One region of the Pantoea sp. X-Soil-MYKO-1785 genome, then DNA from elsewhere that is predicted to be linked to it. Evidence: predicted binding sites of a transcription regulator. Region 1 holds the regulator's gene; each other region holds the start of a gene.
The links. Region 1 encodes Fur, which represses iron uptake genes when iron is present. Its sites were predicted from a motif close to ATAATAATGAGAACNACTATCAA; they were not measured.
Positions count from the first base shown of each region.

Region 2: a site for Fur is predicted at 2,113-2,135, ahead of efeU (iron uptake transporter permease EfeU). Genes of this name have one in related genera too.
Region 3: a site for Fur is predicted at 1,461-1,483, ahead of AC6I8D_RS07645 (TonB-dependent siderophore receptor). Genes of this name have one in related genera too.

Region 1 covers NZ_AP036000.1:1,184,556-1,189,124, reverse strand. The annotation lists gene ybfF (esterase) at 1-418, shown strand, start outside; gene ybfE (LexA regulated protein) at 584-859, shown strand; gene fldA (flavodoxin FldA) at 992-1,522, shown strand; gene fur (ferric iron uptake transcriptional regulator) at 1,875-2,318, shown strand; gene AC6I8D_RS05500 (hypothetical protein) at 2,389-2,784, opposite strand; gene glnS (glutamine--tRNA ligase) at 3,018-4,569, opposite strand, start outside.
Region 2 covers NZ_AP036000.1:2,491,883-2,496,451, forward strand. The annotation lists gene efeB (iron uptake transporter deferrochelatase/peroxidase subunit) at 1-63, opposite strand, end outside; gene efeO (iron uptake system protein EfeO) at 66-1,181, opposite strand; gene efeU (iron uptake transporter permease EfeU) at 1,234-2,061, opposite strand; gene putP (sodium/proline symporter PutP) at 2,254-3,738, opposite strand; gene putA (trifunctional transcriptional regulator/proline dehydrogenase/L-glutamate gamma-semialdehyde dehydrogenase) at 4,187-4,569, shown strand, end outside.
Region 3 covers NZ_AP036000.1:1,639,781-1,644,349, forward strand. The annotation lists gene AC6I8D_RS07645 (TonB-dependent siderophore receptor) at 1-1,416, opposite strand, end outside; gene treA (alpha,alpha-trehalase TreA) at 1,608-3,293, opposite strand; gene ghrA (glyoxylate/hydroxypyruvate reductase GhrA) at 3,504-4,445, shown strand; gene AC6I8D_RS07660 (phosphatase) at 4,485-4,569, shown strand, end outside.

The sequences.
Region 1 (4,569 bases):
GGTGGATTATCAGACCCGCCGCCATGATACCATTTTTGCGGCGATCCGCGCGGTGACGGAAGCGGGCGTCACTTCCCGCAGTGAAGCCGCGCAGGTGATGCGTGGTCTGCTTGATGAAGAGGGTGTGATTCAGTTCCTGCTGAAATCTTTCCAGCAGGGCGAATGGCGCTTTAACGTGCCGGTATTGTGGGATAACTACGCCACCATTTCGGGCTGGCAGCCGGTTCCCGCCTGGCCGCATCCGGCACTGTTTATTCGCGGCGGTGACTCCAGCTATCTGGATAACCAGTACCGTGACGCGTTAATTACGCAGTTCCCGGCGGCCCATGCACATGTGATCAGCGGCGCGGGACACTGGGTGCACGCCGAAAAACCTGATGCCGTATTACGCAGCGTTCGTCGCTTTTTTGCGCTTTAAAAGCAAATACCTGGCGGCAAATGTTTAGGATTGGCGTCCGGAGTTAGCGTGGAGTATGATGGCGCGCTAAAATTTTGCCGCCGGTCATTTTGCCGCGGTAACGGCCAATAATTTATAATCTGCGCGGCGAGCGTCTGGCGCCCGCACATTCAGTTTCACTAAGCCATGGCAAAAGAACACACTGACCGCACGACGCTCGATCTGTTTGCTGATGAGCGCCGCCCAGGTCGACCCAAAACCAGTCCGCTTTCGCGTGATGAACAGCTGCGCATCAATAAGCGCAATCAACTGAAACGTGACAAAGGGCGCGGGCTTCGTCGTGTCGAACTGAAAATGAACAGTGAAGCCGTCGAAGCGCTCAATACGCTGGCAGAACAGCGCAATCTCAGCCGTAGCGAATTGATTGAACAAATGCTGCTGGCGCAACTCAAACTGGATTAATGCGGGCAAAACGCACGCAGAGGCAAATGTCGAGGCTTTAACCGTTCCGCGGGTTTGTCTCGTCTGCTATTATTCGCTGAAATGTGCTGCGGCACACATCTCATCATCAGGATTTAAGAGGTTATTTTACTCATGGCACTCGTAGGCATCTTCTTTGGCAGCGATACCGGCAACACCGAAAACATTGCAAAAATGATCCAGAAACAGCTGGGTAAAGACGTTGCAGAAGTCCACGACATCGCGAAAAGCACTAAAGAAGATCTGGAAGCGTTTGACATCCTGCTGCTGGGTATCCCGACCTGGTATTACGGTGAAGCGCAGTGCGACTGGGATGACTTTTTCCCGACGCTGGAAGAGATCGATTTTAACGGCAAGCTGGTCGCCCTGTTTGGCTGTGGCGATCAGGAAGATTATGCCGAGTACTTCTGTGACGCGATGGGCACCATCCGCGACATCATTGAGCCGCACGGCGCAGTGATCGTCGGCCACTGGCCAACCGAAGGTTATCACTTCGAAGCATCAAAAGGCCTGGCTGACGATACCCACTTCCTCGGCCTGGCGATTGACGAAGATCGCCAGCCAGAACTGACTAATGCGCGCGTTGAGCAATGGGTTAAGCAGATTTTTGATGAACTGCAGCTCAAAGAGATCCTCGAAGCCTGAAGATAGCCGACTCAATGTGAGCGCCAGCTCACATTGAGGCAACGGAAATTCCTATAGAAATAATAGCCACATTTTTTTAACTTTCTTCGTTTAATCTGTAGAATACCCGCATCGATCTTCCGCTTATTTTCTCTGGCAGCAGATAGGACTAAGCGAAATGTTAACAGACTCCTGCAGAAATCCTCCCCGGCTCGGTGACGTATCCCTTACAGCCCATGGTGATTTAGGCACTCCCCTCGGTTTTCATTTCACTGCATCAGTTCTATAATGAGACGCAAATGAGAATGGGCACAGATCGACATTCAAGGCCAAGCGCCACAAAAGTGAATATAAGTAACAGGACAAAATCCGCATGACTGACAACAATACCGCATTAAAGAAGGCTGGCCTGAAAGTCACGCTGCCCAGACTGAAAATTCTGGAAGTGCTTCAGGAACCTGAGTGCCATCACGTCAGCGCGGAAGATCTGTACAAACGCCTGATCGACATCGGCGAAGAAATTGGTCTGGCCACGGTTTACCGCGTGCTGAACCAGTTTGATGATGCCGGTATTGTGACCCGTCACAATTTCGAAGGCGGCAAATCGGTGTTTGAGCTGACTCAGCAGCATCACCACGATCACCTGATCTGTCTGGACTGCGGTAAAGTGATTGAGTTCAGCGACGAGTCGATTGAAACCCGTCAGCGTGAAATCGCTACCCGCCACGGCATCAAGCTGACCAACCACAGCCTCTATCTGTATGGTCACTGCGCGCTGGGCGACTGCCGTGAAGATGAGACGCTGCACGATCAGTAAGTCTGACGCAGGCTGAAATAAAAAAACCGGTGAATTCACCGGTTTTTTTTTATTCTTTTTCCGCCGTCAGTCAGGCAACCAGGGTTTCCTGCAGGTAACGCCAGCGCGGAATCGAGGTGCTGTAATCCAGAATCGCCAGGGCGATGCGGCTCTGATTATTGCCGTTCAGCATCTGCATCTCACGGTACTGCACGGTGACCTCTTTCTCCTGATGGGAAATGACCATGTGCTCGCAGGTGGCGATGCGCATCCCTTCCCGCTGGCCCTGCAGCTGACGGAAAAGATCTTCGACTTCATTCAGGTTCAGTTGAGTTCCGCGCGGGGTAACCATGCGAAATTCAGGATGAAAATAGGACATCATCAGCTCAAAACTATCATCAGACCCGGCGGGTTGATTGAAAATACGTTCAATAAGCTGATGTAAAACGACGACACTGTGTTTGGCTTCCTGGGCGAGAACGGTCATTTTTTTTCCTTATATCACTCGCTGAGCTATGTCTGAGACGGCATAGCCTACCTGAAAGCGGATAATTCACATCTGGTAATTGATTAATTTTTTTAAACTCAGATTTCTCTCACAATTTCGTAACAACCACTCCAAAATGGCGACAGCACAAACCTCGGTGATGGCAAAAATCAGGACAATAAAAAAGGGCGATACCTCGCCCTTTTGCCATTTTATCAGGTCAGCACCAACGATTATTCGCCAGCTTTAGTCCAGGTATCGCGTAGGCCAACGGTGCGGTTAAACACCAGCTGTGACGGCTTCGAATAGACGCTGTCAGCGCAGAAGTAACCTTCACGCTCAAACTGGTACGGCGTGGTTGCTTCCACGTCACGCAGACCTGGCTCAACAAAGCCCTGTTTGATAGTCAGCGATTCTGGATTGATCACCGACAGGAAATCGTCGGCTGCGCCCGGATTTGGCACGCTGAACAGGCGATCATACAGGCGGAACTCGGCTGGCTGCGCGTGGTCTGCCGACACCCAATGGATCACGCCTTTGACCTTGCGGCCATCAGCAGGATCTTTACTCAGGGTATCCACATCGCTGGTGCAGTAGATGCAGGTGATGTTGCCCGCTTCATCTTTTGCCACCCGCTCAGCACGGATCACATAGGCGTTGCGCAGGCGAACTTCTTTGCCCAGTACCAGACGCTTATATTGCTTGTTGGCCTCTTCACGAAAGTCCGCCCGGTCGATCCAGATCTCACGGCTGAAAGGCACCTCACGCGTGCCCATCTCCGGTTTAGACGGATGGTTAGGCATGGTGATGGTTTCGTGGTGGCCGGCCGGCAGGTTTTCGATCACTATTTTCACTGGATCGAGCACCGCCATAGCACGCGGCGCATTCTCATTGAGATCGTCACGGATGCACGATTCCAGCGACGCCATCTCCACAATATTGTCCTGCTTGGTGACGCCAATACGGCGGCAGAACTCGCGGATTGAGGCAGCGGTGTAACCGCGACGGCGTAAGCCAGAAACGGTCAGCATGCGCGGATCGTCCCAGCCCTCAACGTGCTTCTCGGTCACCAGCTGCGTCAGTTTGCGTTTTGACATCACCGCATACTCAAGATTCAGGCGCGAGAACTCATACTGACGCGGGTGCACCGGAATAGTGATGTTATCCAGCACCCAGTCATACAGACGACGGTTGTCCTGGAACTCCAGCGTACAGAGTGAATGGGTAATCCCTTCCAGCGCATCGGAGATGCAGTGGGTAAAGTCATACATCGGATAGATGCACCACTTGTTACCGGTCTGGTGGTGTTCAGCGAACTTAATCCGATAAAGCACCGGATCGCGCATCACGATAAAGTTTGAGGCCATATCGATTTTGGCGCGCAGGCAGGCAGTGCCTTCGGCGAACTCACCGTTTCGCATTTTCTCAAACAGCGCCAGGTTCTCTTCTACGCTGCGATCGCGATACGGGCTGTTTTTGCCCGGCGCAGTCAGGGTGCCGCGGTATTCGCGGATCGCTTCCGGGCTCAGCTCATCGACATAAGCCAGCCCTTTATTGATCAGTTCGATGGCATAGTTGTAGAGCTGATCAAAATAGTTTGATGAGTAACAAACCTCACCGCTCCACTCAAAGCCCAGCCATCTAACGTCACGCTTGATAGATTCAACGAACTCCATATCCTCTTTGACCGGATTGGTATCGTCGAAACGCAGATTGCATTGCCCCTGGTAATCCTGGGCGATGCCAAAATTCAGACAGATCGATTTCGCATGACCAATGTGCAGA
Region 2 (4,569 bases), 1.3 Mb from region 1:
CAGTCCCAGACCTTTTAGTAAACGACGACGCGCCGGCTGCGCGTCATCTTCCTGACGACTCATGATTAATCCAGACCCAGGGTGCCACGCAGTAATGAAAGATCTTCCGCCAGGGCGGTAATCGGTCCTTTCAGCGCATTACGATCGGCGCTGGTCAGTTTCTCATACGATTCGAAACCGGTTTTAGTGCGATATTTGCTCAGGATCGCATCCACTTTCTTAAAGTTGCCGTCGATTTTCGCCAGTAACTGCGGGTTAGCCTGACTGACCATCGGCCGCAGCAGTTCGACAATTTTCTGGGCACCATCAACGTTGGCCTGGAAGTCCCACAGGTCGGTACGGCTGTAGCGATCTTCTTCACCTGAAATTTTGCTGGAGGCGACCTCTTCAATCAGCCCTGCCGCGCCGCCGACCACTTTGGCTGGCGGGAAGGCCAGCTCGCTGATGCGGGTCTGCAAATCTTTAACGTCTTTATTCAGCTGATCCGCGTAGCCCGCCATCCCTTCGGTGCTGTGATCGGCAAACAGCGCTTTTTCCAGCCGGTGGAAACCGGTGAATTTTGGATCTTCCGCTTTCTTCTCATAATCATCTTCGCGGGCATCAATGCTGCCGTCGAGATCGGAGAACAGTTCAGCAATCGGCTCGATGCGCTCATAATACTGACGCGTCGGGGCAAACAGCGCTTTGGCTTTTTCAACATCGCCAGCTTTAACCGCATCGGTAAAGGCCTGAGTCCCGCTCACCAGCTGATTCACCTGCTCAGTGACATAGACTTTATAGGCGCTGATTGGGCCGACCAGCTGCATCCGCTCGGACGGTGCGCTTTTCGCTGCGGCGTCACCGGCCTCAACCACCAGCTTACCTTTCGGGTTACTCAGCAGGCCGCAGGTCATCTCATATTCGCCTGCCGGCAGAGTGGCGGTCAGCTTCTGGCTGAAGCCGGGTGCGATGTTTTCGCGCTCTTCAACCACCATCACCCCTTTCAGGATCTCCCACTCCAGCGCTTTCTGACTGTTGTTTTTGATCAGGAACTGAGTTTTACCGGCCTTAACGGTTAAGGTCATCGGTTCACACTGCTTGTCGTTAACGCTGACGGTCACCTGAGGCACCGCCGCGGCAGCGGAGGCAGAGATCGCCAGCAAAGGAACCAGCAGTGCCTTGCGGCGGAAACGCATTGTCATGTTTCTTTCCCTATCACGTTGTTGAGCGCGGCAGGCGCGCCCGATAAATGGCTTAGCGCACAGTGGCCGACGCGGTGGGACGCGCGGGCATAAAAAACAGAATCAGAGCGGGGACCAGATAGAGGCCCCAGACCACCACCTCGCTGACGCTGGGGGCTTCCTGATAGCCGAGCACCCCTTCCAGCAGCGTACCGAACAGCGAATGGGTCGATAAGGTGTTGCTGAGATCAAACGCCACATCCTGAAAGCGATTCCACAGTCCTGCTTCATGGAAAGCCCGAATTGCTCCGGCCGCCAGGCCCGCCGCAACAAACAGAATGAAAATGCTGGTCCAGCGGAAAAAATGGGCCATGTTAAGGCGAATGCCGCCCCAGTAAAGCAGCATGCCCAGCACCACGGCGGTCGCCAGCCCCAGCACCGCGCCAATCGGCGGCGCATAGCCAACGTCCTGGGTAAAAGCCGCCAGCAGAAAGAACACCGACTCCAGCCCTTCGCGCGCCACCGCCAGAAACACCATGACTACCAGTGCCAGCCCGCCGCGCCCTGAGCGCTGCAGCGCCTGGTCTACCGCCTGCTCCAGCTCCACTTTGATATTGCGCGCCACTTTGCGCATCCAGAACACCATTGAGGTGAGGATAACCACCGCCACCAGCGCCACCAGCCCTTCAAACAGTTCCTGCTGTTTCTGCGGAAACTCGCCGGTGGTAGCGTTGATGAACAGCCCCAGCCCGAGGCAGAGCGCCGCAGCGATAACCACCCCGGCCCACATGGCAGGAAACCATTGGGTGCGCTGGGTGCGCTTCAGGTAGCTGGCTATCAGGCTGACAATCAGTGCGGCTTCTAAGCCTTCGCGCAGCATGATGAGAAACGGAACGAACATCGCCAACCTCTTGAATGTTAAGCAGCGTCAATAAAAGTAAAATCAGGTAAAATGTAAACGATACCGATTATCATTATCGCCACGAAAAAAACAAGTTGCCGGATGAGATAATTTCGCATTTGAGTGGTTTATCTTTGTAACAAAAAAAAGCCCGCCACGATTAACGGGCGGGCTTTTCTGACGGCAGCCGGATTATTTAGTCTGGAACTCCGCTTCCGCTGCGGCAAAACGCTGTTGCGCTGCGGCTGAAGGTTCACGTCCCAGCAGGCTGAACACCACGATGGCGATACTGGCGAACAAAAAGCCCGGGATGATTTCATACAGACCCAGCCAGCCATACTGCTTCCACACCAGCACGGTTAACGCGCCGATGATCATGCCTGCCAGTGCGCCGTTGCGGTTCATGCGCTTCCAGCACACCCCGAACAGCACCACCGGACCAAACGCTGCCCCGAAGCCCGCCCAGGCGTAGCTTACCAGGCCCAGCACCCGGTTCTCCGGATTAGATGCCAGCGCGATAGCGATTAACGCCACCAGCAGCACCATCAGACGTCCGACCCACACCAGCTCTTTCTGGCTGGCGTTTTTACGCAGCAAACCTTTATACAGATCTTCCGTCAGGGCGCTGGAGCAGACCAGCAGCTGACAGCTCAGGGTCGACATCACCGCCGCCAGAATCGCTGACAGCAGGATACCGGCCACCCACGGGTTAAACAGGATCCGCGCCAGTTCGATAAATACCCGCTCCGCGTTGTCATTGACGCCCGCCGCCAGGGGCGGGTTGTTCTGGAAATAAGCGATACCGAAGAAACCCACGCCGACCGCACCGGCCAGGCAGAGGATCATCCAGGTCATACCGATACGGCGTGCGGTGCGGATTGAGCGGTGGGAGTCGGCCGCCATAAAGCGCGCCAGGATATGCGGCTGGCCAAAGTAGCCCAGTCCCCAGCCCAGCAGTGAAATCACCGCGACAAAGTTCAGACCTTTCAGCATATCGAGATTTTCGAGGCTTTTTGCCTCAATCACCGCCAATGAATCGGACCAGCCGCCGACTGCGATAATGACAAACACCGGCGTCAGGATCAGCGCAAAAATCATCAGGCTGGCCTGTACCGTGTCAGTCCAGCTCACCGCAAGGAAACCGCCAACCAGCGTATACAGAATGGTCGCAGCCGCGCCCGCCCACAGCGCCGTCTGGTAACTCATGCCAAAGGTGCTTTCAAACAAACGTGCGCCGGCCACCACGCCAGAAGCACAATAGATGGTGAAGAACACCAGGATCACCATGGCCGAAATGATGCGCAGGATTTTACTGTGATCTTCAAAGCGGCTGGTGAAGAAGTCCGGCAGCGTCAGCGCGTTATTGTGATGCTCAGTCTGTACCCGCAGGCGACCGGCAACAATTTTCCAGTTCAGCCAGGCACCAATCGTCAGGCCGATGGCAATCCAGCTCTCGGAGATGCCGGAGATGAAAATGGCACCGGGTAATCCCATCAGCAGCCAGCCGCTCATGTCTGACGCACCGGCAGACAGCGCCGTAACCACGCTGCCGAGACTGCGGCCGCCGAGGATATAGTCATCAAAGTTTTTGGTTGAGCGGTATGCCACAAAACCAATCAGCACCATCCCAAGAATATAAACTACAAAGGTCACCAGCATCGGTGTACTTAGACTCATCTGTCTCTCCACTTATTATTTGATATCCCAGAGAAATCGCCAGCTGCCTGCTTGCCGGAACGGGGCAAAACGGACCGATTATCCTCGTCAGGGCGTTAGCCATTTCCCTGCGGCGCGGTATCCTGCCGGAAAGGCGTTCGGCGCACAATGGATTTAACACAGGCGTTACAGCGATTTCACTAACCGATTGCGAAAAAGTGTTCAGAGGTTGCACTCGCTCACATAACGTCGGTTGCAACCCGGCGCAACCTCACATAAACCGCGCATTGCCAGGCCCGTCAGGTTGGCGAGGATCTTGCAGCAATATCCGTGCCGCATTGCAAAAATTAACAATTGACGGCGTTAAAAGGGTGTTAACTGGCTCACATTTAACACGGTTGCACAAAGTTGCAACTTAAGTGATAGTGCAGCCACGCCGTATCGAACCACTATAAGGAGCACTGGAGTCATGGGTACAACCACCATGGGGGTAAAACTGGATGACGCGACACGTGAGCGCATCAAACTGGCTGCGCAGCGTATCGATCGCACGCCACACTGGCTGATTAAACAGGCGATCTTTAACTACCTCGGCCAGCTTGAGTCGGGCGATTCGCTGCCTGAAATCCCGTTATCCAGCCTGGCGACAGTGGAGGCTGATGAGGCGCTGACCGACGAGACGCATCAGCCGTTCCTTGACTTCGCAGAGCAGATTTTGCCGCAGTCGGTGACCCGTTCGACCGTGACCGCCGCCTGGCGTCGCCCGGAGACCGACGCGGTGCCGATGCTGCTGGAGCAGGCACGCCTGCCTGCGGGGCTGGCGGAGAAAACCCATCAGCTGGCTTATCAGCT
Region 3 (4,569 bases), 460 kb from region 1:
CGCGTAAAGCAGCGCTGCGCGGCCGCTGATATGGTCGTCCTGCCGCCGATCGTTGCCGCTGTTGTTGGCGACGATCCGGTCATAGCGGCCAGAGAGATCGAGATGCCAGCGATCCAGCTTCATCTCATCCTGCAGGTAGAGGCCGGTCTGATAGTAGCGGCGGGTTTCATCGCTCCAGCTGTAGGCCGGCATTGCGCCAACCTGTTCCCCGGTGACGGCATTGAGCTGCGAGGCACTGTCGGCGGCGCTGCTGATCTCATTTTTATAGCGATGATACTCCGCACCCATCGTCACCCGATGTTCCACTTCCCCGGTCGCGAACTCCGCCTGTAACCGGTTATCGGTGGCCCAGCCGGCCAGTGAGGAGCGCTCACCGGAATAGTAGCGATTCAGCAGGTCAGGATTTACCGCATCCCAGCCAATCTGATAAACCTGATCGAGATCGACGCTGGAATGGCTGTAACTGCCGGTGGAGGAGAACGACCAGACGTCGTTAAAGCGATGGGCGAAATCGTAGCTGTAGATCTGTTCACGGCGCTTGAACTGATCCAGGTCGCTGTTGCCTTCATAGAAACCGTTGCTCAGCTTATAGCCGTTATGCTCACTCAGGCTGCCGTCGGCCGGCACCGAGCCATGATAGCCGCCGGACGGATCTTTCTGCAGATAAGCTTTGAGGATTAAGTGGGTATCTTCATCCGGTTGCCACATCAGCTGTGGCATCAGCGCATACTTCTCTTCACGGGTATGGTCGTATTGCGTATCGCTGTTGCGGGTCACACCGGTCAGGCGAAACGCCCACTGATCGTTAATCGCGTTGGTGTAATCAAACATCGCACCGGTGGTGGCGTTATTACCCGCCTGCAGCTGGATATGGCCCTCTTCACTGAACTGAGGACGTTTCGTCACCATGTTGACCAGCCCGCCCGGCACCGTCTGACCATACAGCGCGGAAGAGGGGCCTTTAATCACATCGATGCGTTCGAGGAAAGCGTTGTCGACCTGCAGTATATTGAAGCTGCCGCCGTCGCTCATCACCCGTAAACCGTCAAGGAAGGTGTTGTCAACATCGCCGCCGTGAAAGCCGCGCAGGGCAATGGTGTCATAACGGGTCGCGGCACCGCCGAAGTTGGTAAACACACCGGAGGTGTAGCCGAGTGCCTGATTCAGGGTCAGTGCGCCCTGATCCTGCATCTGCTGGCGCGTCACCACCGACACCGACTGCGGCGTGGTGATCAGCGGACGATCGCTTTTCATCGCGCCCTGACTGGTGGTGGCAAGATATCCCTGGGTCGGGGAGTCAGCCTGCTCCTGCGGTTGGGCTGTGACCACCATATCAGCAGCAAAACTCAGGGCCGGCGCGGTCAGCGCCAGGGTGCAGAACGGGACATAACCTTTCAGCGGCGATGGCAATCTCATTGAAATTCCTTTCATGGCAGAGGTTCAGCAGGTGAATAATAGCCTCGATAAGCATTCTCATTATCAGAGTGAGAATTATTACCGTTTGTAAGTTCGCTGCAATTTTGCCTGGCAATCGAAGAACGTCAAGTAAATTTCGCTAAAAGGCGAGGGCAGAGACCGTCAGCAAGGCCGACGGTCTCCAGAGAACATCAGGGTTGAGCGGCAGACGCCTGAGGAATATCGTGGGCGCTGTTACAGGTTTTATCTTTCGGGCAGTATTTATCCAGCAGTTTCAGCGTGACGCCGTTAGTCCAGCCGAAGCCGTCCTGCAACGGATATTCACCGCCGCCGCCGCCGCCAAGGTTTTTGCCTTCCACCACATATTTTTCGACCAGCTTATGTTCACGGTCGTAGGTGTTCTGGACGTTCTGCAGGAAGCGCAGCCCGACCTCTTTCGCCAGTTTTGGCTGGTTATAATGTTCCAGACCTTCTACTGCCACCCATTGCAGCGGCGCCCAGCCGTTCGGCGCATCCCACTGCTGGCCGTTATTGACGGTGGTGGTCACCAGCCCGCCCGGTTTCAGCAGCTGTTTTTCCACCGCGCTGGCGGTGCTTTCAGCCTGCTTATCGCTGGCAACCCGCAGATAAAGCGGGAACAGCGTGGCGGCGGTCAGCTGCGGATGCACCTGTTTTTTCTGCCAGTCGTAATCAGCATACCAGCCCTGTTTGCTGTCCCACAGGTAGCGGTTAATCGCGGCCTGGCGCTTCTCTGCACGGTCGGCAAACTGCTTCGCCAGATCGTCCTGCTTGTTCATCTGATAGCCTTTTGACAGCGTCTGCTCCAGATGGAACATCAGGCTGTTAAGATCGACCGGTGCCAGCTGGGTGGTACGGATGGTCGCCAGATTGTGGGCATCGGTGAACCAGCGGGAACTGAAGTCCCAGCCGGATGCCGCGCCAGAACGCAGCTCGCGATAAAGCTCCGCCTTGTCGCGCTGTGGCGCTTTCTTCGCGGTGGTCACATCATCCATCCAGGATTCGGTACGCGGCACATCGCGTGCGTCCCAGTAGCGGTTCAGCACCGTGCCATCGCTGAGTTTGATGGCGCGTTTGCTGGCTGAGCCGGCGGTCAGTTTGTCACTGTCGGCCATCCAGTAGTCATACTCTTTTTGCAGCTGTGGCAGATACCGGGTATAGGCTTTGCCGTCATCGTGGCTCGCCAGCAGATCCACCATCAGGCTAAAGAACGGCGGCTGCGAACGGCTCAGATAGTAGCTGCGGTTGCCGTTGGGAATGTGGCCGTAACGGTCCAGCAGCGAGGCGAAGTTATCCACCATATCCTGCACCCGATCCCAGTGACCACTTTCCGCCAGGCCGAGCATCGTGAAGTAGCTGTCCCAGTAATAGACTTCGCGGAAACGACCGCCCGGCACCACATACGGCTTCGGCAACGGCAGCAGTGAATCATACTGACCGGCACTGCTGGCGGTGCGGGTCAGTACCGGCCATAAGCCGTCAATGTGGTCACGCAGATTTTGCCCGGCAGGCGGCACATATTTATCGCCCTGAGTGGGCAGCGTGAAGTTGGCGGCAACAAAGCGTTTCAGATCAAAGTTGCGCTGTTTTTTCTGCATCTGCCAGTCGGCCAGGATCGATGCCGGATCGTATTTAGGCACTGCATCAGCAAAAGTTTTTTGATCGGGATAGAACTTTGCTTGCTGGACGGCATTAAACAGTGGCCCTAAACGGACATCCGGCGGCTGCGGCTGATTATTCAGCATACGCGACGTGTCGTCGGCGTGAACGGTGAAGGCAGGTACGCTCAGCAGCAGCGTGAGCAGAAGGGGTGCATAACGCTGACGCCGTTCAGTGGCGTTTACCTCAATTTTTGTCATCGGTTTTTCTCCTTGTCCGAAACGCGGCCGCGTGTAACGCATTGACCACACGACCAACTTTAGACCTTATCTGTCCGCTTCACCCTGAAGCCAGCCGGAAATGTGAAGCCACGTGAATAATTTTTACTGAAAAAAGCGTTTTTTCCAGCCGGTTTTTGCTTGCCCTGATGCCGGTTTTCCCTGACGCTGAAAGAAAAAAAGGAGAGCAGGATGGAGATCATCTGGTATCACCCGTCGCAACCCGCCGCGACATGGATTAATGGTTTACAACAGCGTCTGCCGCAGGCGCGGGTACGTGCCTGGCAACCGGGCGATGAGGGCCCGGCCGATTACGCGCTGGTGCGTTCTCCGCCAGCAGAGATGCTGCAAGGGCGCAGCGGGCTGCGCGGGGTATTTGCGCTGGGCGCCGGGGTGGATGAAATTCTCCGCCAGCTGCAGCAGTATCCGGATATGTTGCCGGAGACGGTGCCGCTGTTCCGGCTGGAAGATACCGGCATGGCGCGGCAGATGCAGGAGTATGCGGTCCACAGCGTGCTGAGCTGGTTCCGTCGTTTTGACGACTACCGGTTACAGCAACAGCAGCGCTGCTGGCAGCCGCTGCCCGCTTATCCGCGCGACAGCTTCACCATCGGTATTCTCGGTGCCGGGGTATTGGGGCAGAGCGTGGCGGAAGCGCTTAAACCCTGGGGATTCCCGGTGCGGGTCTGGAGCCGTTCGCCGAAGCAAATTGCGGGTGTAACCAGCTTTGCCGGCCGTGAGGCGCTGCACGATTTTCTGCAGGAGACCCGGGTGTTAATCAACCTGCTGCCCAGCACTGCGGAAACCATCAACCTGATTAATCACGACTTTTTCCAGCAGCTGCCGCACGGCGCTTTCTTCCTCAACATCGCGCGCGGTGCGCAGGTGGTGGAAGCAGATTTACTGGCGGCGCTTAACAGCGGCCAGCTGAAAGCCGCCGCGCTGGATGTGTTCCAGGTCGAGCCGTTGCCGGAATCGCATCCGCTCTGGTCTCATCCGCGCGTCACGCTGACGCCGCATAATGCGGCGGTAACCTTAATCGACGAAGCTATTGACTATATTGCCCGGGCGATTCACCAGCATCAGGCGGGAGAAACACCGCAGGGGCGGGTCGATCGTCAGCGTGGCTACTAATTACCCTGCCCAATCAGGGGCTATCAGCAGGAGAAGATGATGTATCCGGTAGATCTGCATATGCACACCATCGCCAGTACGCACGCCTACAGTACGCTGCACGATTACGTCACTCAGGCGAAGC